3 regions of the Planococcus versutus genome follow, and region 3 is predicted to be linked to each of the others. Evidence: riboswitches for the same ligand, from Rfam matches in the RefSeq annotation. Region 3 holds a riboswitch; each other region holds the start of a gene.
What was found. Region 3 has a riboswitch for S-adenosylmethionine ahead of I858_RS05525 (methionine ABC transporter ATP-binding protein). Riboswitches for the same ligand answer to the same signal wherever they lie in the genome.
Positions count from the first base shown of each region.

Region 1: it holds a riboswitch for S-adenosylmethionine, as region 3 does, so the genes downstream of both, I858_RS14600 (methionine ABC transporter ATP-binding protein) here and I858_RS05525 (methionine ABC transporter ATP-binding protein) in region 3, are expected to answer to the same signal.
Region 2: it holds a riboswitch for S-adenosylmethionine, as region 3 does, so the genes downstream of both, I858_RS13940 (O-acetylhomoserine aminocarboxypropyltransferase/cysteine synthase family protein) here and I858_RS05525 (methionine ABC transporter ATP-binding protein) in region 3, are expected to answer to the same signal.

Region 1 covers NZ_CP016540.2:2,890,693-2,900,799, forward strand. The annotation lists gene I858_RS14540 (MBL fold metallo-hydrolase) at 1-527, opposite strand, end outside; gene I858_RS14545 (sulfurtransferase TusA family protein) at 567-1,124, opposite strand; gene I858_RS14550 (rhodanese-like domain-containing protein) at 1,167-1,463, opposite strand; gene I858_RS14555 (rhodanese-like domain-containing protein) at 1,478-1,843, opposite strand; gene I858_RS14560 (DsrE/DsrF/DrsH-like family protein) at 1,873-2,355, opposite strand; gene I858_RS14565 (metal-sensitive transcriptional regulator) at 2,493-2,753, opposite strand; gene I858_RS14570 (DUF302 domain-containing protein) at 2,896-3,279, opposite strand; gene I858_RS14575 (OsmC family protein) at 3,650-4,099, opposite strand; gene I858_RS14580 (carbohydrate kinase family protein) at 4,116-5,054, opposite strand; gene I858_RS14585 (GNAT family N-acetyltransferase) at 5,211-5,774, shown strand; partial or broken gene I858_RS14590 (MetQ/NlpA family ABC transporter substrate-binding protein) at 5,842-6,300, opposite strand; partial or broken gene I858_RS14595 (methionine ABC transporter permease) at 6,302-6,667, opposite strand; gene I858_RS14600 (methionine ABC transporter ATP-binding protein) at 6,657-7,670, opposite strand; SAM riboswitch class I at 7,739-7,844, opposite strand; gene I858_RS14605 (carbon-nitrogen family hydrolase) at 7,896-8,684, opposite strand; gene I858_RS14610 (pyridoxal phosphate-dependent aminotransferase) at 8,770-9,933, shown strand; gene lepB (signal peptidase I) at 10,000-10,107, opposite strand, start outside.
Region 2 covers NZ_CP016540.2:2,770,087-2,780,193, reverse strand. The annotation lists gene hmpA (NO-inducible flavohemoprotein) at 1-469, opposite strand, end outside; gene I858_RS13970 (RrF2 family transcriptional regulator) at 560-994, shown strand; gene I858_RS13965 (pyridoxamine 5'-phosphate oxidase family protein) at 1,029-1,451, opposite strand; gene I858_RS13960 (EamA family transporter) at 1,538-2,431, opposite strand; gene I858_RS13955 (hypothetical protein) at 2,525-2,746, opposite strand; gene pepT (peptidase T) at 2,992-4,209, opposite strand; gene I858_RS13945 (glycerol-3-phosphate acyltransferase) at 4,302-4,943, opposite strand; SAM riboswitch class I at 5,072-5,188, shown strand; gene I858_RS13940 (O-acetylhomoserine aminocarboxypropyltransferase/cysteine synthase family protein) at 5,288-6,580, shown strand; gene metX (homoserine O-acetyltransferase MetX) at 6,593-7,606, shown strand; gene I858_RS13930 (helix-turn-helix domain-containing protein) at 7,700-7,930, opposite strand; gene I858_RS13925 (mechanosensitive ion channel) at 8,079-9,338, shown strand; gene I858_RS13920 (response regulator transcription factor) at 9,492-10,107, opposite strand, start outside; gene I858_RS13915 (sensor histidine kinase) at 10,102-10,107, opposite strand, start outside.
Region 3 covers NZ_CP016540.2:1,089,882-1,099,988, forward strand. The annotation lists gene I858_RS05490 (3-hydroxyacyl-CoA dehydrogenase/enoyl-CoA hydratase family protein) at 55-2,439, shown strand; gene I858_RS05495 (acetyl-CoA C-acetyltransferase) at 2,468-3,643, shown strand; gene I858_RS05500 (acyl-CoA dehydrogenase family protein) at 3,952-5,733, shown strand; gene I858_RS05505 (arsenate reductase family protein) at 5,837-6,190, shown strand; gene gcvH (glycine cleavage system protein GcvH) at 6,271-6,651, shown strand; gene I858_RS05515 (toprim domain-containing protein) at 6,829-7,164, shown strand; gene I858_RS05520 (thioredoxin family protein) at 7,169-7,495, shown strand; SAM riboswitch class I at 7,565-7,669, shown strand; gene I858_RS05525 (methionine ABC transporter ATP-binding protein) at 7,761-8,786, shown strand; gene I858_RS05530 (methionine ABC transporter permease) at 8,779-9,447, shown strand; gene I858_RS05535 (MetQ/NlpA family ABC transporter substrate-binding protein) at 9,495-10,107, shown strand, end outside.

The DNA.
Region 1 (10,107 bases), 1.4 Mb from region 3:
TCAGCATGCAAATGCGTATCGAAAACATGCTTGATTGTTGCGCCTTTTTCTTGTGCGAATTCCAAGAAGGCAGTGGCCATACGAGTTGCATCAATTACAGCGGCTTCTCCTTCAGAAATAGCCATGTAAGAAAGACATCCCTTGCCTAGACGAACAAATTGATACAATTCGCCGCCGTTGCTCAAATCTCCGACTTTTACTGGTTCCAGGTGTTCACTCCAGGCTTTCATTCCACCTTCAAGATAAGCTGCAGAAACGCCTTCTTCTGACAGCATTTCCGCTACCATAACCGAAGATCCTTCTTTGGCACATACTACCAAGATATCTCTATCTGTTGGCAATTCTGAAACCACTTCTTCGACGCCGTCCAACAAATCAAAATAAGGGATATTCAAATACTGGATATTGCCACCTTCGATTTTCCAATCTGCAAAAGCATCGCCATTTCGTACATCTAAGATAAATAATGGCTGATTATTTACTACTTTTTTTGCTACTTCAATTGCTTTCATTGCTGTTACCGTCATGCGAAATTACCTCCAGGGGTATATTTTTAGTTAAAATTTTTAAACAGTTTTCCCTGTCCAGTCTCTCATGCCAGGTACTACGTTATATAGTCTATTAAAACCATTTTTAGTCATCATATCTCCTGCAATACCACTTCTTCTACCTGAATGGCAAATAATGTAGATAGCCTCTTCTTTTGTTAGTTCGTCCATTCGCGCTTCTACTTCTCCTAATGCGATATGAATTGCTCCGGGAATATGAGCTTCTTCGAATTCATCTTTTTCGCGAACATCCAAAATCGTTATCGTTTCATCGTTTTCAACTTTCCGAGTGAAATCTGCCAATGAAATTTCAGGTATTGTAATGGTTTCTTCAGGAGCTCCTGCACCATCTTTTCGGAGAAAATGACGTAACACATCACCTTCAATTTCAGTTCCGATGTACTGATGTCCAGAACTTTTTGCCCATGCTTGAAAATCAGCCGTTGAACCTTTATCTGTTGCTTGAATTTCAAGTACTTTACCTGAATTCATATTTTTCATCGTTTTTTTTGCTTTGACGATTGGCATCGGACATGCTAATCCTTTTGCATCTAATGTTAAATCTGTTTGTACCATTAATTTTCCTCCTTGAAAGTCTGCCAGTTCTTCAGCAGACGATTAGTTTGTTTCGCCGTTCCAATCCAACATTCCACCGTCCATGTTTGTAACGTTATAGCCTTGATCTTCAAGAAAACGAGTAGCTTGTCCACTACGTCCGCCAGATCGGCAAACCATGATGTATTCTGAAGATTTGTCTAGTTCATGCATACGGAATTCCAATAACCCCAACGGAATATGAATAGCGCTAGGAATTTTCCCTGCTGCAACTTCGTCTGTTTCGCGAACATCGATTAAGTGAATCGCTTGGTTACTTTCTACTATTTTTTGAACTTCTTCGGTTGTCATTGTTTTCATTATGAATTTCTCCTTTATTTGCGGTAACTGCTCATGCCGCCTTTAATATTTGTTATCGTAGTAAACCCATTTTTCTTCAATAATTGACTAGCTTTGCTGCTGCGCATTCCGCTTTGACAAATAACTAGTACTTCTTTTTCTTTTGATAGTTCAGTCATGCGCTTTGGCAACTCATTTAATGGGATGTTTTTAAAGCCTTTGATATGATTCCCTTTAAATTCTCCTGGAGTTCGCACGTCGATATACTGCTTATCTTTCTTGCCAAGCTGCATTTTCATTTCTTCTGTAGAAATCGTTTGAACTCCTTTAGTAGGTGTTGTGAATCGATAAACTAACCAAAGGACAGCTGCTCCAACTAAAAGCCATGTAATCCAGTCCATTTTTCATCTTCCCCTCATATTCAATTTGATTAGATGAATAAGTTAACGTTTCCGTCTTCTGCATCTCCGAGATAAGCTGCAACACCTGCGTATTCAATTCCATCGAGCAATTCTTCTTGTTGTAACCCCAGAAGATCCATTGTCATCGTACAGGCGATCATTTTCACGTCTTGCTCTGCTGCCATTTCAATTAGTTGTGGTAAAGATAATGCATTGTGCTTTTTCATAACTTGTTTAATCATCTTAGGTCCCATTCCACCAAACTGCATATTTGATAAACCGAGTTTATCTGCACCTCTTGGCATCATTTTACCGAACATGGCTTCTAAACGACCTTTTTTCAAAGCTGGTGGATTTTCTTTTCGTAATGCATTCAATCCCCAGAATGTGTGGAAAATTGTTACTTCGTGATCATATGCTGCAGCACCGTTAGCAATGATATAAGCTGCCATCGCCTTATCATAATCACCGCTGAATAATACGATCGTCGTTTTCTTTTGCTCTTGTGCCATTGTATTGCCTCCATTTTCAAATTACCCGTAGGGGTATATTTTTCTCCAAAAAAATAACGTTTTATAGTGATGCCGCACTCTCTTGATACCCTATAGGGTATATTAAGACAACTCTCTGTGAATGTCAAACAAAATTTTTATCTGCTTTTCACTAGTAAGTCAACAGCTTCTTTTACCATATTCTCTGTGCTTTCGCCTTTCTCTATGCTTTCACGTACGCACGTTTCAAGGTTATCGCTAACAATAACGCCGATAGCACGGTCTACTGCACTTCTTACTGCTGAAAGTTGCATAACGACATCTCTACACTCTCCGTCGTTTTCTACCATTCTAATAACGCCCCGGAGCTGACCTTCTATTCTTTTCAATCGGTTTTCAACAAGTTTGTCGTATTTCATATTATTGATGCCTCCTATTAATAAACGAAAGGATTCTTGCTTACATTCACAATATACCCCTAAGGGTATATTGTCAATAGATGAGCTTATAACAAAATTACGTTAACACTCGGGGATGAACCTTTATAAAAGCGTCTGACTTTTATGCAGACTGGTCGATGCACTTGATCAAACGTTCTTCAATATCCTCAGCAATCGATTTAATAGTTTGGTCTTCAACCATACCAATCAAAGCAGTAGGCTTCGGCATTCCAATTTTCACGCTATCACTTTCTTTATACACTACGATTTTACACGGTAAGAAATAGCCGATCATTAAGTTTTCCGATAACACACGGTTCGCTTCTTTTGGATTACAAACCTCTAGAATTCTATAAGGCGTATCGAAGTCTTCTCCTTTTTCTTGAAGTTTGGCAGTCAAATCGAAATTCCAAAGAACACCGAATTTCTCCGCCTTTAGATTTTCCTCTAAAGCTTCAACCGCTTCGTTTACTGTTTTTAATGTATCTACTGTGTAATTAAACATGTGTTAGTTCCTCCTTTTATTTTTAACTTTTAGCTCTATGAGTACCCTACCCGGTATAAATTCAACTAAACATTAGACTATCAGACTAAAAATAAAACGTGGGACTCCATCATCGCTTTTCCGTGTTATTCTTTGGGGAAGTAAACTTCGGATTTCACATAAAAATCGTCCTTTCTGTAATGATGGTATGGTAACTTTCATTTTACAGAAATGGACGTTTTTTATATCCTTTTTTAGATTCAGAATGGCTTATGGGAGTGGAGACGGCCTAGCTGGCTGAGGCCGTGCCCGCGGAAAACGTCCGTCGGAATGGAAATCAACTCTTTCTCATAAATGTAAAGAGGCTTATGAGGCATCCCTTTGCTGAATCTTAGTTTCCTTTTCTAATATCTGCTTGCAATTCAATTTCCACATTGCCTTTAATCGCACGTGTAATCATGCATGAACTTTCTGCTTTTTCTGCGAGTTTTTGTGCCAATGCTAAGTCCTTTTCAGAAGCATCTGCTGTTAAAACCACTTGTGGTTTGTGAACAATGCGCTTGTAAGTAGTTACGCCTTTTTCGACTTCTACAATTCCTTCTGATTCCATCGTTAGCGATTGTTTCTCTAATTTGCTGCGCTCCATCATGGCCGCTAACGTGATAATATAACAAGTAGCTGCTGCTCCTAACAACATTTCATCTGGGTTCGTGCCAACTCCCGGACCATCCATTTCGGATGGAATCGAAATTTGAGTTTTTAAATTCCCTGTTTCAATTTCTCCTATACCGTTGCGAAAGCCAGGCCAATCTGCTGTTAACTGAAAACTATGCAATGTCATTACTTTCTCTCCTCGACTAGTTATTTTTCTTCCATTCTGCCATGCGCGGCATGGCAGTTAACGCGCCTATTTTCGTTGCACAAAGCGCGCCCATTTGATTTCCGAAATTTGTACATTCGATCACTTCTTGTTTTGTCTCAGGCAATCCAAACAAATAGACATGACGAATGATTCCCGCCATGAAAGCATCTCCAGCTCCTGTCGTGTCTACAGCTTGTACCGGAATTTCTGGCACGTGATGAATTTGGTTTTGAAAACCTGCGTAAGTGCCGTTTTCACCATCTGTCACCAACACTAACGGAATAGCATAACGCGATAATCGCATCATTCCTTCTTCGAATGACTCGGTTTCCATTAGAAAAGCAAGTTCTTCTTTTGTCAGCTTACCAATATCTGCTGATGGTAGAAATTCACATACGGTTTGGCGGCAAAGCTCTTCATTTTCCCAGCGCAAAAGACGGATATTAACATCGTACGAACAAATAACATGATTGTTTTTTGCTAACTCGATTGCTTTTTGAGTAGTGGTTCTCGCCTTAGGGTGAAACAGTGTACCAGAACAAAAGTGAAAAATATTAGCATCTTCAAAAGATTGTGATTTAAGTTGTTCGTATGTCACTTGAAGATCTGGAGTTTCATTGACATACGATGCAAACACGCGATCAAAATCAGAAGTCAACTGTATATACACACCGCTAACTCGTTTTTTAGGAGTTATAATGGCATGACTTAAATTTACTCCTTCATTTAGCAGTTCATTTCGCACAAAAGTTGACGTTTCATCATCGCCTGTAATTGTGATAAATTCAGAAGGCACGCCTAAGCCACTGACACCAGTCGCTACATTTACTGTAGCTCCACCAAGGTGTCTATTAAAAGAAGTATTAGAGGTATTTGTAGCAATATAATCTACAAATACATCGCCATATGTGAGGACATGCTTTACTTTTTCCATGTGTGACCTCTTTCGTGTAAAAGATCTTTTTCATTGCTATACTACTAATTGGAAGGTTTTCAAACAATCATACAGAACTCTACTACGTAATTCACTTTATTTAGCTATTATTTCAGGCTACACCATTTTAAATCAAGTAAAAGGAGGAAGTTTTTTTTGGAACTTACTATTCGACAAGCTCAGTCCGCCGATGCTGAAAAAATTGCACCTCTCATTATTAATGCGATCGGTGACATTGCGAATCATATGACCGCTCAAAAAGAACCAGAAGCAGTACTTGAAAAGATAGAAGACATGATCCGTGGAGAAAATACACGTCATAGCTATCATTATACGCATGTAGCGACTTTAGATGGCGATATTGCTGGTACGTTAGTGCTTTATCATGGCAATCAAGCAGAAGCACTAGATCGTTATTTAATCGAGCAACTAAAAGAACAAGGACACGAACGAACCATTGAACCAGAAGCACGCATGGATGAATGGTATATTGACACCGTTTCTGTTGACCCTAGTTACCAAGGAAAAGGAATTGGTTCAAAGCTATTTGAGTATGCAGAAGCCATTGTATCGTCAAAAGGAGGCGGTAAGCTTTCTCTTAATGTTGATATCGATAAAGAAGGAGCTATAAGACTTTACAAACGTCTTGGCTATATCGTTTCTGAGCCATGGACAATTATCGGCGAACCATTTCATCATATGGTAAAAGTAGTTTCTTAATCTTCTTTTTATTTACTATAGAAGAAAGCTGCTCCAGAAAAATCTGGAACAGCTTTTTTTTAGTTTTTTATTTAGCCATCCATTCGGGTTTCCCAAAACCTTCAAAATCCTCATCAATCGTCTTTTCAAATGATTCCGACTCGACAATTTCTACTAAATCCTTGGCTAATTGACTATTTTCATTTTCTGCTTTGACTGCTACTACATTACGGTACTGATCGGGCATGTCTTCAAGCGCTAATGCGTCTAACAAATCCATTTCGGCTGCTAATGCGAAATTCCCAGGAACAGCAGATAAGTCAGAGCCGTCAACTGCACGTGGTAGTTGTCCAGCTTCGATAGGTTGGAATACAAGGTTTTTCTTATTTTTCACAACATCTCTTTCAGAAATTTTAAGTTCATCAACTTCGGGATCCACTTCTACTAAACCCTGATCTTCTAACATCTGCAAAGCGCGTGCAGCATTGACTGGGTCATTTGGAATTGCGATAGTTGCACCATCTTCTATGTCTTCTATTGTATCAAATGTCAATTTCACGAAGTGAGTTTTCCACAATTCGCGCAAAAAAAGGAATCGCCGCAACGGATAAAGAAACGCTGGCCGCAACTGGCCCGATTGTAGTTCCAGTAATAAGTTTTGTTAATGGAATAAGTGCTACTAATAAAATAATAAACGGAATCGAACGTAAAATGTTTACAACAAAGCCGACTACTGAATTCACTGGTCGATTTGCAAGAAACAAGCCGCGATCAGTAGTAAATAATAAAATTCCCAAAGGCAGTCCCACAACTAATGCAACAGATAGAGAAATGCCAATCATCGTTAAGGTTTGAAAAAAAGCTGTTTGTATTTCAGGCCATAACTCAATAATTCGTCCCCATTCAATTCCCATTCGACATCACCTCTACTATTGCTAATCTACTTTCCATATAGTTTATAGCATCTGTAACAGCGGATTTATTGCCTTTTAACTCCATAATGAAGATACCAAGTGGCTGCTCTTGAATATACTCGATTGCTCCGTGTAAAAAATTTCCTTTCACCTCAAAGTTCTGGAGCATATCAGAAATAACGCCTTCGCCAGCTACGCCGCCTTTAAACAGTACTTTTACTAAAGTGCCTGTAAATCCGCTCAAAATTTGAGTTGGTACATTGAACGAAACAACACTAGAAATAAATTCTTTTGTTAGTTTTTTTTGAGGAGCTGCGAAAATGTTATATACGTAACCTTCTTCAATCACAAGTCCACTTTGCATAATGGCCATGCGGTCGCAAATTTCTTTTACTACGTTCATTTCATGTGTGATTAAAACAATTGTGATATTCAATTGATGATTAATATCTTTTAATAACCGCAAAATAGACAAAGTCGTATTTGGGTCTAGTGCAGATGTTGCTTCATCGCATAACAATACAGCAGGATTATTAGCCAGTGCTCGCGCAATGCCTACACGTTGTTTTTGGCCACCACTTAGTTGCGCTGGGTAGACATTACGCTTATCTGCCAAACCAACCATTTCTAGCAATTCTTCTACACGCGTCTTAATGTCTTTGTTAGACGTCCCTGCTGCCCGTAACGCAAAAGCGATATTATCATACACCGTCTTTTGACTAATCAAATGAAAATGTTGAAAAATCATTCCAATTTTCAAACGTGCTTTTCGCAACTGCTCGCCGTTTAACTTGGTTAAGTCTTTTCCATCTACTTTGACACTTCCTGAGCTTGGCCGTTCGAGCAAGTTAATGCAACGGATTAACGAACTTTTTCCTGCTCCAGAGTAACCGACGATGCCAAAAATTTCTCCTTTCCCAATATCTAAAGAGATATTGTCAACTCCAGTGACCGTGCCATGTTTGGTTGTGTATGTTTTTGTCAATTTCTCTATCTGTATCATAGCTTCCTCCTAACAATAAAAAAATGCCTCTTTCATCAAGAAAGAGACATCGAAAATTTGAATTTCTCGACTTATCTTCCGGAATGTGCAAACATTCCGCAGGACTTGGCACCTTCCCTCAATGGGGGTTGCCGGACGTCATAGGGCCTACCCCTCGGTCTCTCTTGATAAGTTGATGCATATTAGATTGAATTTCATATTACATACATTCACTCAGGGTGTCAATCAAATTCTGAATTTTCCATATAATTTTTCGCGACGGTCCTCAAAAACCGGAATACGTTTGCGAACTTCTTCTACTTCTTCCAAATCAATTTCTACATAACCAATGCCTTCTTCTTTTTTCATGTCTAAACGAACTTCTCCCCATGGAGCTATAACTATTGTGCTGCCTCCAAATACGTTTTTGGGATCACTGCCAATGCGGTTTACACCAACGACAAAGCATTGGTTTTCAATCGCACGCGCTTGCAAAAGCGTACGCCAATGGTCAATTCTTGGTTCTGGCCATTCTGCTGATACAAAGATAAGTTTTGCACCGTTTAATGCTTGCGCACGAATCCATTCCGGAAAGCGAATGTCGTAGCAAATTACACCACCGTATACGACGTTTTCCAACTCAAATGTGCCAAGTGTGTCTCCTTCTTCTAAATGAATGTGTTCATCCATCAATCCAAACCGATGTGCTTTATCATATTCTGATACAAGCTCGCCGTTTTTATTGACAACATACATCGTATTGTAAAATCCTTTATTTTTTTCTGTTGATACAGATCCCCCAACAATGTTTACAGTGTTCTCTTTTGCAAAACTCTTCAGCATTTCCACTGTACGATTTGTGTTGTCAGCTAATGTACTGAGTTCTGTCAATGCGTAGCCAGTATTCCACATTTCAGGTAAAACAATCGTATCTGCACCATTCGCGGTTGCCTCTTTTAAATAAGCTAATACTTGCTGATAGTTCTTTTCTGGTTCTCCAAATACAATATCCATTTGAACACATGCAATCTTCATATTCTCTCCTCCAGTAGACAAGTTATCCTAAATTCTATAAGATTCGGAGTAGATGTGCAATTATTTCGAAAATAAGGAGAGTTATATGGAATTTTCTAACCGCTTACAAAATCTACCTACTCAATTCTTTGCCTCACTCGTTGCAAAAACGACCAAAGCTGTGCTTGAAGGACGCGATGTCATCAATCTTGGCCAAGGAAATCCAGATCAACCTACCCCTGATCATATTATTAAAGCATTGCAAACAGCCGTTACTGATCCGCAAACACACAAGTATTCTCCTTTTCGTGGCATATCAACTTTGCGACAAGCCGCCGCAGATTTTTACAAACGCGAGTATGACGTAGAAATCGATCCTGATTTAGAAGTAGCTATTATGTGTGGAACAAAAATCGGTCTTGTTGAATTGCCATTAGCATTATTAAATCCCGAAGATCTTTTGTTGTTACCAGATCCCGGCTATCCTGACTATTTATCAGGAGCGCCATTAGCAGGTATTGACTTTGAATTGATGAAATTACATCCACAACAAGGCTATTTACCAAACTATGACGAGTTATCGGAAGCCGTTCGCGCGCGTGCAAAATTAATGTACTTAAACTATCCTAATAACCCAACTGGCGCAGTAGCAAACAAAGAATTTTTTGATGAAACCGTAGCTTTTGCAAAAGAAAATGACCTAGCTATTGTTCATGACTTTGCTTACGGAGCAGTAGGCTTCGAAGGCAAAAAACCAGTTAGCTTCTTGCAATCTAAAGGAGCGAAAGAAGTCGGCATTGAAATGTATACTTTATCGAAAACGTACAATATGGCCGGTTGGCGGATTGGATTTGCGGTCGGACATTCCAAAATGATTGAAGCATTAAACTTAATCCAAGATCATTTGTTTGCTGGATTATTTCCTGCCGTTCAACTTGCTGCAGCGGAAGCTTTAACTGCAGATCAACAATGTGTGGATGATTTAGTAGACCTGTATGAAAAACGCAGAAATGTTCTTGTTACAGAATGTACACGTATCGGTTGGGAAATCACGGCGCCACTTGGTTCTTTCTTTGCTTGGCTGCCCATTCCAGGCGGATTCACAAGTGCTGAATTTGCTGATTTCCTGCTTGAAAAAGCTGATATTTCAGTTGCGGCTGGCAGTGGATTTGGAGACGGTGGAGAAGGCTTTGTCCGTGTTGGACTACTAGTTGACGAAAGTCGAATCGTTGAAGCAATCGATCGAATCGAAAAGCTCCATTTGTTTTAAAACGAAAAAAAGACAGCCTTTAAATGAGTGAAAGCTGTCTTTTTTTCATTATACGATTATGTTACTTTATTCGACCAGTCCGATATGATTGAATGGCGCAATTCGAATTTTCACTTCGCCTATAACCGTTTTTTCAGAAACAAATCCTAGAATTCTTGAATCTGTACTATTCGA
Region 2 (10,107 bases), 1.6 Mb from region 3:
AATCTTTAAAAAATACCCAACCATTTTCTTGGTCTTCTGTTTCTTTATACATGTCTTTCTCAACATTAATAAAAGCATCTGCAATGACTCCATAAGCTTCAGCCCACGCTTCAAGAATTTCGTCTGTTGCAGCGTCACCCAATATTTCTTTCATGGCTTTTAGTAAATAGTCACCAACAATTGGATAATGTTCAGGTAAAACGCCAACACTCACATGCTTGTGTGCCACCTGAACAACCGTTGGAAGAATTTCTTCCAAGTTATCAATGTGAACGGCAGCTGCGTGAACTGAATTTGCTAGTGCAGCTTGTTGGCGACCTTGTGCTTGGTTTGCCTGATTGAAAATATTCAATAACTCAGGATGCGCTACAAAAAGATTTTCATAAAATCGAGTGGTAATTGCAACACCATGTTCCTCTAAAACGGGGACAGTAGACTTAACAATAGAACGAGTTTGTTCTGATAACATAGTAAACACTCCTTTTCGTATTTTGAGGTTCATTTGCTTTCGAAAGAACTAAAAAGTCGCTATAATAAACAGTCAGAAGAGGTGAATAAAATGAGATTGACCATGTATACTGATTTCTCATTACGTGTTTTGATTTATTTAGGCACAAAAGAGCCAGAAAAACTGACGACTATCCAAGAAATTTCTGATGCTTACAATATATCCAAGAATCATTTGACTAAAGTTACGTTTGAGCTCGGAAAAGCAGGTTTCATTCAAACAGTTAGGGGAAGAGGCGGTGGTATTCGTCTTGCAGATCTCCCTCAACAGATTAATGTTGGTACGGTAGTAAGGAAAATGGAAGACGACTTCCATTTGGTTGAATGTTTTAACTCGGCTACAAATCGTTGTCCCATTTCGTCAATTTGCGGGTTGCGCGGTGCTTTAGGCAAAGCACTCAACGCATATTTATCAGTACTCGATGAATATACGCTTGAAGACCTGATGTTTAATAGGGAAGGGCTTCGTGAAATTCTTCAAACATAAAAAAACGGCTCATGATTTTGAGCCGTTTTTGTGTTTACAGTTCTAGAGTTTGTGGCTCTTCACCTTTTTTATTCATTAAGCGAATCCGCTCTGGTTTTATAGCTAAAATAATAAGATTTGGATCGTCTGGACCTTCAAACCAGTCTTTTAAATTATCATTCCATACTTTGTCGATAATTTTGCGATCGTCATTTAAAGACATTGTGCCTTCGATTTCTAAAAATGCATCACCAATGCCTTCTCCTTCATAGCCTAAAAGAATATGAGCATGTGGGTTTGCTTCTAGTTCATCAACTTTTTGTGTTTTTTTGCTAGTGGCAGTGTAGAGTGTGAACTCGTCATTAAAGAAAGTCATGTAGCGTGAATGGGGCTTATCCCCTTTTACTGTGGCTAATGTTCCTACGTAACTTTCCTCAAGAACTTTTAATGCAGCTTTTTTTACATCTTCTTGATTCATCTACTATCACTCCTTTTGTCTATATAGTTGTCTATTCCTGTTTCACTCCGAATTAAACATAAAAGACCTGCTAAGGTAGCAGGTCTTTAAATATGTTCTACAGTTTTGGGCGTTCGATTAAACGCACTTGGCAAAACCATTCCGATCAAAATAATAAAGATCCCGACAATTTGAAGCGAACTTAATGTTTCGTTCAAAATAAGAACAGATGCAATGACAGCAACGGGCAACTCCATTGCGCTTAAAATCGAAGCGAGTCCAGAGCCGACGCGCGGAACGGCGATAGAAAAGAAATAGATTGGCATAATGATGCCAAAAAAGCCCAGCAATAAGCCGTAAATCCATAAGCCTTCAGTGAATAATTGACCGTTCCAAACAATTTCAGGTGTTTGAAAAAGTCCTACAATGATTGCTGCAAAAAGTGACACATAAAACAGACGGGCTGATGTGTCCATGCCTTCGATTTGCTTACCATTGACAAACATAAACGCAGAAAAACAAAATGCAGCAGCCATGCCCCATACCCAACCTTGCCATGGAATGCCACTGAGGTCAGTGCCAATAATACCCGCTGCAAACAATGTACCAGCAAATAATAAAATTAACGAAAAAACTTCTGTTCGTTTAAGCCATCGGCGATTAACGATACAATCTAAGAACATGCCAATCCAAGTAAATTGGAATAATAAAACAACGGCTAGTGAAGCGGGAAGGTAGTTAAGAGAATGTGCATACACCATACCGGTGGCCGCTGTAAAGCTACCCGACAGCACCAAAATTTTCCAACCTTTCAGACGAGGCATTTTTCGTTGTGTCACAAAAAATAACAGAGCTGCCAATGCGAACCCTATAAAGTATTGACTAGTTACTGCTTCCGCAGAAGTAAATCCATTTTTCATGGCCACCTTTATAATAGTTGAGAGAATCCCATAACAGCTTGCAGCTATGACGACCATAAGCGGATAAATCCAGTTTTTCATTTTCTTTCACTCCTGTTCAAATGAGAATCATAGCATAAAAAACCCACAGAGAACAGTCTCTGTGGGTTTTTGCTATAACAAACATTTGCACGATTATTCAGGGAATTTCTCTTCGCTTGAAGAACTATTCTTAGTACCGCGCTTATCGCCTTCTTCACGCTTCTCTTGTTTTAAGTCTTCCATAGGAATAGCGTCAACAGTTAACTCTTCTTCGTGCATTTCAGTAAGAGTTTTTTTATCAGTTTTATACTGTTCTGGATTGTCCATTGAAGCACCTTCACGCTTGTCTTGATCTAGTGATTTTTTATCTGACATATAGAGCACCTCTTCCTTTTGTATGTATCCTTTATATTCCTTAAACAAAAGTTTTAAAACATCTGCTTTTTCAACAACATGGTATGCGTAAACAACATCACGAATATTCTGCTAGAAATAGTCAGATTTCAATAAAGTTTATTTTAAGGATGGTGTAGCTATTTAAAAGCATCCTCAGTGCAAAAGTTGAAGCCTTACAAAAGAAAAAGACATATTGGAATGTTTCCAATACATCTTTTTGAGTTTTATTTAGCTGATTTTACGAGTTCGATAATTACTTGTGTAGCTTTTTCCATGTTTTCAGCAGAGATAAATTCGTATTTTCCATGATAGTTCTCGCCACCTGTAAAAATATTAGGTGTTGGAAGTCCCATATAAGACAATTGAGAACCATCCGTTCCGCCACGAACAGGAACAATATTTGGTTCGATTTCTAGTGTTTTCATAACTTGTTCCGCATAGTCAACAATTTTCATAACAGGTACGATTTTTTCGCGCATATTGTAATATTGATCTTCGAGTTCTAAATGAATAACTTCTTTACCGTACTGCTGCTGAAGCTTCTCTGCCACAGCTTGCATATGTTGTTTTTTCTCTTCAAACTTCTCTTTATCGAAATCGCGGATAATATAGCTTAATTCTGCTGTTTCGACGTCGCCAACAAAATTATTCAGATGAATAAATCCTTCGTAGCCTTCTGTCAGTTCAGGAACTTCATTTTTAGGCATTTCTTGCTGAAATTGAATAGCCACGGTTTGTGCATTGACCATCTTGTCTTTTGCAGAGCCCGGATGGACACTTTTGCCTTGAACAATCAGTTTACCACTTGCTGCATTAAAACTTTCATACTGCAACTCACCAAGAGGACCACCATCCATCGTATAGGCATATTCAGCGCCAAAGCGTTTAACGTCAAATTTGTGTGGACCGCGACCGATTTCTTCATCAGGCGTAAATGCGACGCGAATTTTCCCATGTTCGATTTCTGGATGCTTAATTAAATAGTCCATCGCTGTCATAATCTCAGCTATACCTGCTTTATTGTCTGCACCGAGAAGCGTGGTGCCGTCTGTCGTAATGAGTGTATGGCCAACATAATTTTTGAGAGCAGGAAAATCTGCTACTAACATGTGAATGTTGTCGTTTAAAGGAATATCTTGCCCATCATAATTGTCAATGCGTTTTGGATTGACATTCTTCCCAGTAAAATCAGTAGCTGTATCTACATGCGCTAAAAAGCCGATAACTGGAATTTCTTTATCAGTATTAGCAGGTAACGTACCGAAAAGATACCCTGCATCATCCATACTAACTTCTTTGAGTCCAATGCTTTTCATTTCTTTTTCCAGTTCATGGAGTAAGTTCCACTGTCCTTCAGTCGAAGGTGTCGTGTCACTCGTAAAGTCAGATTGTGTATCGATTTTAGCATAACGAACAAGTCGTTCAATTAAATTTTCTAACATGTATAAATCCTCCTAAAATAAGTCTCGTATCTATTTTAACATGAAGCAAGAAAATTCTGTCATAAAACGAGATAATAAAGAGAATTCCTTTGTTAGGTAGGCGTTGTCGGCTTCCTACGTAAAACTGCTGATACTTTGTTTTCACTCCCATTTTTTATGCGTATAATATTTTCCTGGTGTTTCCAAAGAGCCATTGCAAAAAGTACCGTAGCAATCACGAGAGGCCATGGTCCTACTGCCGGAATAACTGCGATTACTAAATAAACGCTATACAATACGAGTACACCAATTACTAAGTAATCTGTTACGAGTGAAACAGTGATTAATAATATAAGACCGAGCAAACCGAGCTTCCAATCAAGTGCTAACATAACGCCTATAACAGAGGCTGTCCCTTTGCCTCCTTGAAACTTCATGAAAAATGGGAAGTTATGCCCGACAATAACGCCAGCACCTGCGACAAACAATAACGCCCATGTTACGTCAGCTGCAAAATTACCTGTAGAAAGCAATAAACGCAAACCCGCTACAGCTACGAATCCTTTGAAGATATCAACAATAGCTACAAGTAATCCGTATTTCCAACCCAATACGATAGCCGCGTTAGAAGCACCAGAATTTTTAATGCCTTGTTTTTTAACATTCACGCCTGATAACATCTGCGCTACCAAAGATCCATGACAACAGCCGATTCCATAGCTTGCAATAAATAATAGCAAAATCCACATAAACATAATCGATTCCTCCTCTATATACAGATAACGTTTGAAAATGGCTGAGGTTTCAAAATTTTTCGACTAATTAGCTTGACAAATGTCTGGAAAGTTTTTATACTTCACAACAAGATCAAAAAAATCAAATACTCTTATCAAGAGTGGCGGAGGGATAGGCCCTATGATGCCCGGCAACCAACAGATGAATTTATCTGGAAAGGTGCTAATTCCTACAGAATCGATGTACAGGTTCTGACAGATAAGAGGAGGAAACTCCGTATTTTGCGGCCCTCTTCTTAAACGAAGGGGGCTTTTTGTTGTCCCTTTTCGGAACTACAGCACGTAAATAAGAGGGGGAATAGAAAATGATGAACTTAAAACCAGAAACGTTATTGCTACACGGCGGGCAGCAACCAGATCCAACAACAGGATCTAGAGGTGTACCAGTATACAAAACAACTTCTTATGTTTTTCGTGATACACAGCACGCACAAGATCTTTTTGGGTTAAAAGAAGCAGGGAACATTTACTCACGTATTATGAATCCAACAGTTGACGTTTTCGAACAAAGAGTAGCTTTGCTTGAAGGAGGAACTGCAGCAGTTGCTCTTTCATCAGGAATGGCAGCAATTGCCTTTTCAATTTTAAACATTGCAGAAGCAGGAGATGAAATTGTGGCAGATAGCAGTCTTTATGGTGGTACGCATAACTTATTTGCCAATACACTGCCGCGTTATGGCATTACGACTAAATTTGTTGATGCTACAAATCCAGAGAATTTCAAAGCAGCCATTACAAATAAAACAAAAGTAATTTTTGGCGAAATTATTGGGAATCCTAGTTTGAATATCTTTGATGTCGAAAAAATTGCAGCTATTGCTCACAATCATGGACTTCCGTTATTGATTGATAATACATTTGCTTCTCCATATGGCAGCAATCCAATTGAGTTTGGCGCAGATGTCGTTATTCATTCAGCTACAAAGTGGATTGGTGGTCATGGCACGACAATTGGCGGAGTTGCAGTAGACGCTGGCACGTTTAATTGGAACAATCCACGTTTTCCCAATTACACTGAACCAGATAGATCTTACCACGGTTTGTGTTATGGAATAGATGTCCCGAATGCAGCTTTTGCAACAAAACTACGTGTTCAGTTATTGAGAGATTTTGGTCCGTCATTAAGTCCAGATAGCGCACATGCATTAATTCAAGGTTTAGAAACGTTGCACTTACGCATTCCCAAGCATAATAGCAACGCTCAAGTTATTGCAGAATATTTAAAAGAACATCCACAAATTGAATGGGTGAATTACTTAGGATTCGAAGATCATCCATCTCATCAGCTAGCGAAGAAATACTTGAAAAACAATGGGTACGGATCGATTGTTAATTTTGGTATTAAAGGTGGACGAGAAGCAGGACGCAAAGTGATTGATAGCATCCAGTTGTGGTCACATGTTGCAAACGTGGGTGATGCAAAGTCGTTAATCATCCATCCAGCTTCAACAACTCATCAACAGTTGAACGATGAAGAACTAAAATCATCTGGTGTAACCGAAGAGTTGATTCGGTTGTCGATTGGTTTAGAAGACCCAGAAGATTTAATCGCGGACTTAGAACAAGCGATTCAAGTCGCAACATTAGCAAAAGCATAAGGAGGAATCGCTATGAAAACAGTATCCATTGGCTCATTAACTCTAGACTCAGCTCAAGTGTTGGATCACGCAGAACTTGCATATGAACGTCTTGGAGATGAAAATGCTCCTGTGATTCTGGTATGTCACGCATTAACGGGCGATCAGTATGCAGTTGGCACCGAGCAAAATCCAGGCTGGTGGGCAGGGATGATCGGTCCAGGCAAGTCAGTGGATACAACTGTTTTTCAAGTGATTACATTTAACGTGCTTGGTGGCTGTCATGGATCGACAGGACCCTCGTCGGTAAACCCTGCAACAAGACAAGCGTATCTTGCAGATTTTCCAACGCTTACAATACGTGACATGGTCAGAGCTGAGTACTATGCACTACAAAAACTTGGTATCAAAAACTTGGTTGGCGTGATTGGAGGATCTCTGGGAGGGATGAAAACGTTAGAGTGGGGAAAAATGTATCCAGAATTTATTCGTACAATTTTCCCATTAGCTGTTACGCCATATTACAGTGACTATGGAATCGCTTTTAATCATATTGGGATAATGGCTATTGAAAATGATCACGATTTTAATGGCGGAAATTATAAAGACTCTACTGTTTTGAAAGGGTTCGAGTTGGCTAGGATGGCTGGTATGGTAACGTATCGAAGTGGCAGTATGTTCAATCAACGATTTGGGCGCACAGGCGATGCAAGTGAGTTTGATATTCAGTCGTATTTAAATTATCAAGGAAAAAAATTAGCAGTGCGTTTTGATGCTAATAGCTATCTCGTATTGCTAAAAGCTATGAATACACATGATATTAAAGAGGCGGTTTTAGAAGTTCCAGTATACTCGCTCTCGTTTACGAACGATTTGCTTTATCCAAGTGAACTCACTATACCATGGCTGAAAAAACAGCGAACTGCAGAGTGGGAAATTATCAAAACAGAATATGGTCACGATGGATTTTTGACGGAGTTTGAAAAATGGGGAAGGTTTATAAGTGAAAAACTAAAAACGTTTGTCCTACCTGAACCCATTCGGTGAGACTTATTCATTGAACTCAAAAAGCGATGTATAAATACAAAAACATTTGAGCCATGTATTGAATGGCTCAGATGTTTTTGCTGTAAGTTGGAGTTAATCCTCGTCTTTTATATCCACATCATCTGGAATAGGAGTAGCACGCCATTCCTCTAAAGCATGCTTTGCTTGTTCTAATTGTTTAAAATGCGTATCAAATTGAGAAGTATTAATCATGTATTGCTCGCCGTCATGAACTGTGCGAATGCGACCTTCTAAAACATAACGATTGACTTGCTCTTCGGACATTGATAAAAAAGCAGCAGTTTCCTGAATTGTCATATACATAGGATCTCCTCCTTTTCTTTTATTATAATAGAAGAGCAAGTTTACCTCAAAATATTCAGTTCATAAAAAAGAGAGATTAGCGTTTAGTTTCATGAAAGTAGGGGAATAGTAGGAGTGAGTCTTATACAAACAAAAGGAGGACGAATGCATGAATGATATTGGAAATTCTTTTAGAGGAGTCGGCAATACGATTATCGACTACATTCCAAACGTTTTAGGGGCATTATTATTATTACTTGTAGCATGGATTGTAGCAACAATTGTCAAAGCAATCTTCACTAAAGGTTTGAAAAAAGCAGGTGCAGACCGAGCTATGGTTAGAGGACACATGGCGAAAACTAAAGAAAGTGCAGACAGTATGTTGGATTCGATAGGAAAAATCCTTTACTACTTAATTTTCATTTTGTTTATTCCGAGTGTTTTACAAACTTTGGACATGAACAATGTGGCACAGCCAATTTCGAACATGATGGATAAACTATTGGCCTTTTTACCTAATCTTTTAATGGCTATCATTATCCTCGTAATTGGTTACTTTGTAGCGAAATTTGTGAAAAACTTGGTGTTCAGTCTTTTGACAGCAATCAACGTTGACAAGTGGATCAACAAATTTACTGGTAAAACAAGTAGCACTACAGGAACTACAAGAATGGATGCAGGAGACAAGTCAACACTAGCAAATGTATTAGCGAATGTTGTTTTTGTTATTGTACTCATTCCAATCTTAACGATTGCATTAGAAACTTTAAACATTCAATCGATTTCTGAACCGATTGTTAATATGCTTAATCAAGTTCTTAACATGATTCCAAACATCTTTGTCGCGATTATTTTAGTGCTAGCAGGTATCCTGATTGCGAAGTTCGTTGGAGATTTGTTAATCAGTCTTTTAAATGGAACAGGGATCAATCGGTTCTCAACGTATTTAAGCACTGATAAAACAAAATCACCGAGCGTTGATATTGCAAACGTCATTGGCAAATTAGTCCAAGCAATCATCATCATCTTCTTTACAGTAGAAGCGATGAACGTATTGCAACTTGATGTATTAAATGGAATTGGTGAAGCTGTTATTGCTTACTTGCCACTTCTTATCAGTTCATTGATCATTCTAGGTCTTGGACTTATTGGAGGAAGCTTGCTAGGAAATTACGTAAAACAAGCTTCGAGCAATCGCTTTTTAGGAGCCATTGTGAAATATGTAGTGATCATTATTGCAGTATTCATGACGCTTGACCAATTAAACTTTGCGACCAACATCGTGAACTTAGCATTCTTATTCATTATCGCTGGACTTGCAGTAGCGTTTGCAATTTCATTTGGTATGGGTGGACGTGAGTTTGCGAAACGTCAGTTAGAAAAATTGGAAAAGAAAATGGAAAAAGAAAACAACAAGCCTGAACTATAAATAAGAGCGGAAAGTCACTTTGACAGATAATAGTCAAAGTGACTTTCTAATTTGTGAGAAGATAGCCTTAAGTGAAATTCGGCGCAGTGAACGACAAAAACTAAATGCACAATTGAGAAACACCGCACAGTAACTAGGCTGTGCGGTGTTTTTTTAGTTGAGAGGCGTAATTAGGTTATGTTGGAATGCGTAAATAACAGCTTGTGTACGGTCGTGAACTTCAAGTTTTGCAAGAATATTACTGACATGTGTTTTCACAGTTTTTACAGCAATGAACAATTGATCAGCAATTTCTTGGTTGGTCAATCCAGCAGCTAGTAACAACAAAATTTCCATTTCACGTTCAGTTAAGTCCGTATGGAGAACACGTTTATGACGCATTTGCTTCATCATTTTCGTCATCACTTCAGGTTCGAGAACGGGCGTACCATTCATGGTTTCTCGAATGGAATCGGCTATTCGAGAAGCTTTTGACGTTTTTAAAATGTAGCTTACGGCGCCTGCTTGGAGGGCAGGATAGACTTTGTCATCGTCTAAAAAACTGGTGACAATCATGACTTTAGCTTCTGGCCATTGATCGATAATGGCTTTTGTGGCTTCTGCCCCGTTCATAATAGGCATGACCATATCCATTAAAATCAAATCAGGGCGTAACTCTAATGCCATCTGGACGGCTTCTTGACCGTTTGTTGCTTCACCCACGACTTCCATATCTTTCTGAGACTGCAAGTAAGCAGAGACACCTATGCGCACCATTTCGTGGTCATCC
Region 3 (10,107 bases):
TTTTATTCTAAAAATGAATGAGTATTCATTCAAACATTCAAGGAGGGTTTATTAGTGGCTTATCAAATTAGAAAAGCGGCTGTACTCGGTTCAGGTGTTATGGGTTCTGGGATTGCAGCACATCTCGCAAATATAGGGATTCCGGTTGTATTACTTGATATCGTCCCGCGCGAATTGTTGAAAGAAGAACAAACAAAAGGATTAACGCTTGAAGATAAATCAGTACGCAATCGAATGGCAACAGGTTCTATTCAAAAATTACTTAAACAAAAACCAGCTCCATTAACAGCTAAAAAGAATTTACAATTGATCACACCAGGAAATCTAGAAGATGATTTAGAATCATTAAAAGACGTCGATTGGATTATCGAAGTCATTGTTGAAAATCTTGATGTGAAAAAATCCTTATACGAAAAAATTGACAAGGTTCGAAAAGAAGGCACAATTGTTTCGTCTAACACTTCGGGTATTAGCATTAATGCAATGGTCGAAGGACGTTCAGAAGACTTCGGAAAACATTTCTTAGGAACGCATTTTTTTAATCCACCGCGTTACTTAAAACTGCTTGAAATTATTCCGGCTAAAACAACTGCTTCAGAAGTATTGGAATTCATGACGGCTTTTGGGGAAGACCAATTAGGTAAAGGTGTTGTTATTGCCAAAGATACACCAAACTTTATTGCAAACCGAATCGGTACGTATGGATTGCTTGTTACGTTACGTGAAATGATGGCGGGAGGCTATTCTATCGGTGAAGTAGACTCTGTCACGGGACCGTTAATCGGTCGACCAAAATCAGCTACATTTAGGACCTTAGATGTTGTAGGACTAGATACATTTATGCACGTTTCGAAAAATGTTTACGATCAAACAACTGGAGAAGAACAGAATGTTTTTGACGCACCTGAATTTATGAAAAAAATGGTGGAAAACGGTTGGCTAGGAGCAAAAACTAGTCAAGGCTTTTTCTTGAAAAAAGACAAAGAGATTTTAGAACTAAATCCCGAAACGTTGGAATACCGTCTAGCTGGAAAACTAAAAACACCTTCACAAGAAACCGCCAAGCAACAAAAAGGCCTCGCTGCAAAAATGAAAACACTCGTTTATGCAGATGATCGCACAGGTCAATTATTATGGAAAATTCTTTCACCAACATTGCTTTATTCTGCAGAGTTGACCGGTGAAATTGCAGACGACATTGTAGCGATTGACAATGCAATGAAATGGGGCTTTGGTTGGGAACAAGGACCATTTGAAACGTGGGACGCAATTGGCGTTCAACAATCAGTTGAAAAAATGAGACAAGAAGGTCATCCGATTCCAGCATTTGTACAAGCGTTGCTAGATAGTGGAAACGATACCTTCTATAAAGAAGAAAATGGCGATCTTTATTTCTTTGATGGCACAGAGTACCAACCGGTTCCGGTTAATGAAAAAGTCATTGACTTGAAACGCTATAAGAAAAAACACGGAGTTATTAAATCAAATTCAGGCGCGAGCTTAATCGATTTAGGAGATGGCATTGCGCTACTTGAATTCCATTCACGCTCAAACGCAATTGGCTTAGACATTATGCAAATGATCAATTACGCGGTGGACGAAGTCGATAAAAATTTCAAAGGACTTGTTATCGGCAACCAAGGTAAAAACTTTTGCGTGGGTGCAAATCTAGGTATGATCTTGATGGAAGCGCAAGACGACAATATTTTTGAACTTGATTTCACAGTAAAAACATTCCAAGACGCTATGATGAAAATCAAATACAGCAATAAACCTGTTGTCGCAGCACCATTCGGCATGTCACTAGGTGGCGGTGCCGAAGTTACTTTACCTGCTGCTCATATTCAAGCATCAATGGAAACGTATATGGGACTTGTCGAAGTCGGTGTTGGGTTAATTCCTGGCGGTGGTGGAAACAAAGAACTTTACATGAAACAGTTGAAAGGATTGCCAAATGGCGTAACGATCGATTACCAAAATATCGCGACAAAAGTATTTGAATCCATTGCGATGGCAAAAGTGTCAACGTCCGCAGCAGAAGCGCGCGAAAACAACTTCTTAAATTTTGTAGATGGCATTAGTGTCAACAGTGATCATTTAATTTATGATGCTAAACAAGTTGCTTTGTCACTGTTTGAAAATAGCTATCAAGCACCCATTCGCGAAAAAATTCCTGTAGTAGGTGAGCCAGGCTATGCAACGCTTTTGTTAGGTGCAGAAGGCATGTTCAATTCGGGCTTTATCAGCGAACATGATTTAAAAATCGCAAAAAAATTAGCATTTGTTCTAGCAGGTGGCAAAGTTCCATATGGCACAAAAGTGGATGAGCAGTATTTGCTTGATCTTGAGCGTCAAGCTTTTTTAAGCCTAGTCGCAGAGCCAAAAACTCAGCAACGTATGCAACACATGCTGGTTAAAGGAAAACCATTACGAAATTAATCGTTGATCATAAAAGGAGGAACTGTACATGCGTGAAGCAGTAATTGTGGCCAGTGCTCGCACACCGGTCGGAAAAGCGGGAAAAGGTTCTTTAGTAACTGTGCGTCCAGACGATTTTGGCGCCTTGGTTGTCAAAGAAACATTACAACGGGCAGATGGCTATGATGGTCCGATAGACGATTTGATTATGGGCTGTGCAATGCCAGAAGCGGAACAAGGCATGAACATTGCACGCAACATTGGAGCACTTGCAGGACTGCCAGATACGGTATCTGCTGTAACGGTAAATCGATTTTGTTCATCAGGTCTTCAATCGATCGCTTATGCAGCAGAACGCATCATGGTCGGATCAGCTGAAGCGATTATCGCTGGCGGTGTCGAATCTATGAGCATGGTACCGATGATGGGGAACGTCATTCGACCTAACGCAAAACTGGCGGAAACAGCTCCTCAGTATTACATGAGCATGGGACATACAGCTGAGCAAGTTGCGACGAAATACGGTGTGAGCCGTGAAGACCAAGATGCATTTGCTGTTCGTTCACATGAAAAAGCTGCTGCTGCCATTGCAGCTGGACACTTTGATGAGGAAATTGTACCGGTCGAAGTAACAAAGCGTTATGTCGATGAAAACAATAAATACCAAGAGAACACCTCAATGTTTGAAATGGACGAAGGCGTTCGTCACGGGACCAATACTGTAGGACTCAGCAAATTACGTGCAGCGTTTTCAGCACGGGGCTCTGTGACAGCTGGAAACTCATCGCAAACTTCAGATGGTGCAGGTGCATTACTTGTTATGGATCGTGAAAAAGCGGAAGCACTTGGTCTCAAGCCCATCGCCAAATTCCGCTCATTTGCAACAGGAGGCGTGCCACCAGAAATTATGGGGATTGGCCCAGTGGTGGCAATTCCAAAAGCATTAAAACTAGCTGGACTGACTATTGATGACATTGATGTATGGGAACTAAACGAAGCCTTCGCTTCGCAATCACTTGGAGTTATCCGTGAACTGGGTCTTGATATCGACAAGGTCAACTTTAACGGGGGTGCCATCGCACTCGGTCACCCACTTGGTGCAACAGGCTCCATTTTAACCATTCGCATGATGAGTGAGTTAAAACGACAAGGCAAACAATTTGGTGTTGTAACCATGTGTATCGGCGGAGGAATGGGCGCAGCAGGCGTCTTTGAAATGCTATAGAGATTAGTAAAGTAAGAAATCGCTTCAGGCGGACGCTTTCCGCGGGCGAAGCGCTGAGCCTCCTCGTCGCAAGCTCCTGCGGGGTCTCATCACTCCGCTTTCCCGCTGGAGTCGCCGCCTTACGCTCTTTCTTCATGGTTATCTATTTGAAAATAAGATGAATGATATAAGCCATTCACTAAGATGTGAAGCAAATCAACGGAGACTCCCGCAGGAAAGCGTAGTTAGTTTGCGTAACATCTGAGTAAAAAACAACTCAACCTATAATACATTCTATATAAGCAAGTAAAAACTAGGAGGAATTTAACATGGAACAAGAAAAAACATTGATCAAAGGCGGAAGCTTTTTAATCGAAGATGCAGATTTATCACGTGTTTTCACGCCTGAAGATTTTACAGAAGAACAAAAGATGATCGCTAAATCTACAGAAGACTACGTGAACAATGAAGTCATGCCGGTAGTGGAGAAATTAGAAAATCACGAATTTGAGCATTCAGTACGGTTACTGAAAAAAGCTGGTGAATTAGGATTGCTGGGCGCAGATGTTCCAGAACAATACGGTGGTCTTGGGTTAGACAAAGTCGCCTCGGCATTAATAGCTGAAAAAATGTCTAAAGCAGGCGGTTTCTCCATCACTCATGGAGCTCACGTAGGAATCGGTTCATTGCCAATCGTTCTTTTTGGTAACGATGAACAAAAACAAAGCTATTTGCCACGTTTGGCAACAGGTGAAATGATCGCAGCTTACGCGTTAACTGAGCCGAGTTCAGGATCTGACGCATTGGGTGCAAAAACTGTAGCACTACTAAATGAAGCAGGTACGCATTATGTCTTAAATGGTGAAAAACAATGGATTACTAACGCTGGATTTGCAGATGTTTTCATTGTATATGCAAAAATTGATGGCGATAAATTCTCTGCCTTTATCGTTGAACGTGAATTCCCAGGTGTTTCAGTTGGGCCAGAAGAAAAGAAAATGGGCATTAAATCGTCTTCTACGCGAACATTAATTTTGCAAGACGCAGAAGTTCCTGTTGAGAATTTGTTGGGTGAAGCAGGACGCGGACATATTATTGCGTTTAACATTTTGAACATTGGTCGTTACAAATTAGGAGTAGGTACAATTGGGGCTTCTAAACGTGTAATGGAATTGACGATTCCTTACACAAACCAACGTCAGCAGTTTAAAACGCCAATTTCGTCATTCAACTTAACGCGCGAAAAATTAGCGACGATGGCTTCGAAACTGTATGCAGTTGAAAGTTCTGTGTACCGGACAGTTGGGTTGTTTGAAGATCGCATGAGTGGATTTACAGATGAGCAACAAGCAGATGGCAAATTAGTTGCGGATTCTATTGCCGAATTCGCAGTAGAGTGTTCGTTGAACAAATTCTTTGGTACAGAAACATTGGATTACATTGTAGACGAAGGTGTTCAATTGCACGGAGGCTACGGCTTTATGCAAGAATATGAAATCGAACGCATTTACCGTGATTCACGTATCAACCGTATTTTCGAAGGCACGAACGAAATCAATCGCTTGCTTGTACCCGGAACATTATTACGCAAAGCCATGAAAGGTGAATTGCCTTTATTGCAGCACGCAGAGAAACTCCAAGAAGAGCTGTTGATGATGATGCCGGAAGAAGTCGGTACAGAAGCCTTAGATCAAGAAAAATACTTGGTGAAAAATGCTAAAAAAATTGCGTTATTAGCTGCTGGATTGGCTGCACAAACATACGGTACAAAACTGGAAGCTGAGCAAGAAGTTCTTGTTAACATTGCAGACATTGTTAGTAACGTCTTCGCAATGGAATCAGTCGTTCTTCGTACGGAAAAAGCGATTGCTGCTTCAGGACAAGAAAAAGCCCACCAGAAACTTCTATATACACAAATATACTGTCAAGAAGCGTTTGACCAAATTGAAAGAGATGCAAAAGAAACATTAGTCGCTGCAATCGAAGGTGATAATCAGCGCATGATGCTTTCAGCTTTACGCAAATTAACTCGTTCAACTCCTTATAACGTGATTGCGAAAAAACGCGAAGCAGCAGTTAAACTAATTGATGTTGAGAAATACATCGTCTAAAGAAATGCGTAACTCGGCAACTCCATATATAGTGGGGTTGCTTGTTTTTTCATCGACCAAAAGAGATCGTTTTGGTAAGCTAAGAAAAACAGGAGGTTTTACTTTGATTACTTATTACGCATATCCAAAATGCACCACTTGCCGTAAAGCGAAAAGCTGGCTAGAGAAAAACAGTGTAGATTTTCAAGAAATTCACATTGCTGATAATCCACCAACAAAAGAACAACTAGCAGAAATTCATAAAGCGAGCGGTTTGGAACTAAAAAAATTTTTCAATACGAGTGGCTTAGTTTATCGCTCACTTAGTTTAAAAGACAAATTGTCGACGATGAGTGAAGATCAACAACTAGAACTGCTTTCTTCTAATGGTATGCTGATTAAACGCCCGTTAGCGTGGGATGGCAAGAAGGTCTTACTTGGCTTTAAAGAAGCCGATTATCAAAACAACTGGCTATAAGCGAATGGCGTCATCTTGTATTTCATCGCTGTTTATGTCAAACTGAATGTGAGTAGACTACATAATTTGGAGGGGTCAAGATGAGTACACCAGCAGAACTTCGTTATTCTAAAGAACACGAGTGGGTTAAAGTTGAAGGCAGCAACGCACGTATCGGTATTACTCATTTCGCACAAGCAGAACTAGGAGATATTGTTTTCGTAGAACTTCCACAAGTTGGAGATGAATTGAAAAAAGATCAACCTTTCGGCAGTGTAGAGTCTGTTAAAACAGTATCCGAATTATATGCACCAATTAGTGGAAAAGTGGTGGAGGTTAACTCTGAACTTGAAGATAGTCCAGAATTTGTTAATGAGTCTCCTTACGAACAGGCTTGGATGGTTGTCATCGAAGCTCCTTCTGAAACAGACATTAACGACTTAATGACTGCAGATCAATACAAAGAAATGACAAACGAATAGTTGTCTTAAAGCGCCAGCAACAAAGGCGCTTTTTTATTTGGAAAATTAAAGTGCACATGAAAAGTCATGACAATGGACGCCAGCCAAATTCATTGGTAGTTTAAAAGTAAGATGGCAAAAAACATATATATTAACGGCTAGTTGGATGTCTGATACTAATCTTGTGGGGTGAAGTGTATGAAAGTAATTGTTGTAGAAGGGCTAAGCGATAAGACACGTATAGCGCCACTCATTGCAGAACCCGTGACGATTCTTTGCACAAATGGTACAGTAAGTGCAACCAGACTTGAAGAGCTCTTACTGCCTTATGAACATCAAGACATCATCATATTGGTTGACGCAGACGCTTCAGGAGAAAAGCTTCGTAAGTTGATCAAGCGCGAATTTCCAGAAGCTCGCCATTTTTATATTAACCGAATTTATAAAGAAGTTGCCACAACGCCACTTAAATTATTAACGGATGTATTGATCACAGCAAATATTCAAGTTAAAAAGCTATTAATCGAGGGATGAAAAAATGAACGAATGGACACATAAAGAATGGACCAAAGAAAAAAATACACAAGAAGTTACAGCTTTTTACTTGTATACGCCGATGTGTGGAACGTGTCAAGTGGCTTCTAAAATGCTAACAGTGATTACTGAATTATTGCCGACTTTGCAAATAGGAAAAGCGAATTTGAATTATGTTCAAGAAATTGCCGATCTTTATGAAGTAGAAAGTGTACCTTGTCTATTAATTACAGAAAACGGAAAAGTTAAAGAAAAAATTTATGCTTTTCATTCCGTGCCTTATTTATACGATAAACTAAAAGCTGTTGACGAATATAGTCAGTCATGGTAAATTAGTTTTCTGATAAGAAAGCATAAGCGCTGATTACAGAAAGTAACTGGTTATTAATTTCATATCGAACTCTTATTAAGAGTGGTGGAGGGAAGTGCCCTATGAAGCCCGGCAACCGTCATGAAAATGAAATGGTGCCAAATCACACAGAGCGAAAGCTTTGGAAGATGAGAGATTGGTTTCCGTATATTATTGTACGTTTGCCCTTCTGCTTATTTATGCGCAGAAGGGTTTTTTGATTTTAAAATTTAGGGGTGCTTAACGGATGATTGAATTAAAGAAAGTAACAAAAAAATTCGATATTGGAAAATCGGTGTTAATAGCCGTCGACGAAGTCGATTTATCCATTTCAACCGGTGAAATATTTGGCATTATCGGCTATAGCGGAGCGGGGAAAAGTACGTTAATTCGTTTGTTAAACGGCTTGGAACAACCGACTTCTGGAACCGTCGAAATAAACGGCCAAGTAATTACAGCAATCAAAGGTGCAGAATTGCGTAAAGCTCGTCAAAAAGTCAGTATGATTTTCCAGCATTTTAACCTGCTTTGGTCTCGTACAGTAAAAGAAAACATCGAGTTTCCACTAGAAATTGCAGGAGTGGCCAAAGCTCAACGGGGAAAACGTGTACAGGAACTAATTGAACTCGTTGGGCTTGCAGGTCGTGAAAATGCGTATCCATCAGAGCTATCAGGCGGACAAAAGCAACGTGTTGGTATTGCTCGCGCATTAGCAAACGACCCCGAAGTCTTATTATGCGATGAAGCAACTTCAGCGCTCGATCCCGAAACAACAGATGCCATTCTCGAATTACTGGTAGATATCAACAAACGATTAGGACTCACAATTGTATTGATCACGCATGAAATGCATGTTATTCGTAAAATTTGTCATCGCGTCGCAGTAATGGAAAGTGGACGAGTAGTGGAACTTGGTGACGTTTTGCAAGTGTTCCAATCACCTAAAGAAGACATTACAAAACGTTTTGTTGAACAAGTAGCAGATAGCGGAGATACGCAGGAAACCATTAAAAAGCTTCGAGAGTTGTACCCGACAGGTGAATTGGTGAAATTGGTTTTTCTAGGTGAACAAACAGAAAAACCTGTTTTGACGAAATTGATTCGAAGCCATGCAGTAGAAGTGAATATTGTTCAAGGAGATATTTCACATACACAACGTGGCGCTTATGGAACATTGATTTTGCAACTTAAAGGTTCTGAAGAAGAAAGAGCACAAGCCTTAGCATTTCTTCGTACAGAAGATATTCAAGCGGAGGTGATGCAAAATGATTGAATCCTTATTTCCAAACGTAGATTGGGATAGCATGTTAGAAGCTACGCTAGAAACACTTTATATGACAACTTTATCAACTTTGTTTACGTTTATTCTCGGCTTGGCATTAGGCATAGTTTTGTTTCTAACGGCACCAAAGCAATTATGGGCAAACAAAATTGTTAACTGGTTAACGGGGGCATTTGTTAACATCTTCCGTTCGATTCCGTTTATCATTTTAATTATTTTGTTGATTCCATTCACGCTATTCTTAATGGGATCGATTCGTGGACCAAACGCGGCTCTACCGGCATTGATTATTGGTTCAGCTCCTTTTTATGCACGTATGGTGTTGATTGCATTAAAAGAAATTGATAAAGGCGTAATCGAAGCTGCTCGTTCAATGGGAGCGACGACAAGCACAATTATTTGGAAAGTGTTATTGCCAGAGTCAAAACCTGCATTGATATCTGGAATTACGGTTACAGCTATCGCGCTGGTCGGCTATACAGCTATGGCAGGTATCATTGGTGCGGGCGGTCTTGGAACGCTCGCTTTCCTCGACGGCTTTCAGCGCAGTCGTGAGGATGTTACATTAATGGCAACAATCTTAATTTTAATTATTGTGTTTATTATTCAGTACATTGGTGATTGGGTCACGATAAAAGCAGACAAACGATAAAAACGGATTTTCCGTTCTATAAAACAACACATAAGGGAGAGATTGAGATGAAGAAATTTGTAGTAGGAACAGCGTTAACGGCACTGGTACTCGCAGGATGTGGAAACGACGGAGCAAGCGAAGAAGAGTCTAAGACATTACGCGTAGGTGCTTCTAACGTACCGCATGCTGAAATTTTAGAACAGGCGAAGCCACTTTTAGAAGAGCAAGAAATTGAACTTGAAATTGAAACGTATCAAGATTATATTTTGCCAAACAAAGATTTAGAGTCTGGTGAAATTGATGCAAACTATTTCCAAACTATTCCTTACTTAGAGACCCAAGTAGCTGATAATGGTTATGAGTTTGAAAATGCTGGAGGAATTCACATCGAACCAATCGGTGTTTATTCACAAAAATTTGCTTCTCTTGATGAACTACCACAAGATGCAACCATTTTGATGAGCAACTCGGTATCGGAGCAAGGTCGTGTTTTATCGCTGCTTGAGGTAGAAGGCTTGATCACATTGGCGGAAGGCGTAGATAAAACATCGGCTGAAGTGAGCGATATCGTTGAAAATCCGAAAAATTTACAGCTTGAGCCAGACTATGAAGCAGCTTTACTTGTTCAATTATATGAATCAGGCGAGGGAGATGCGGTCTTGATCAACTCCAACTATG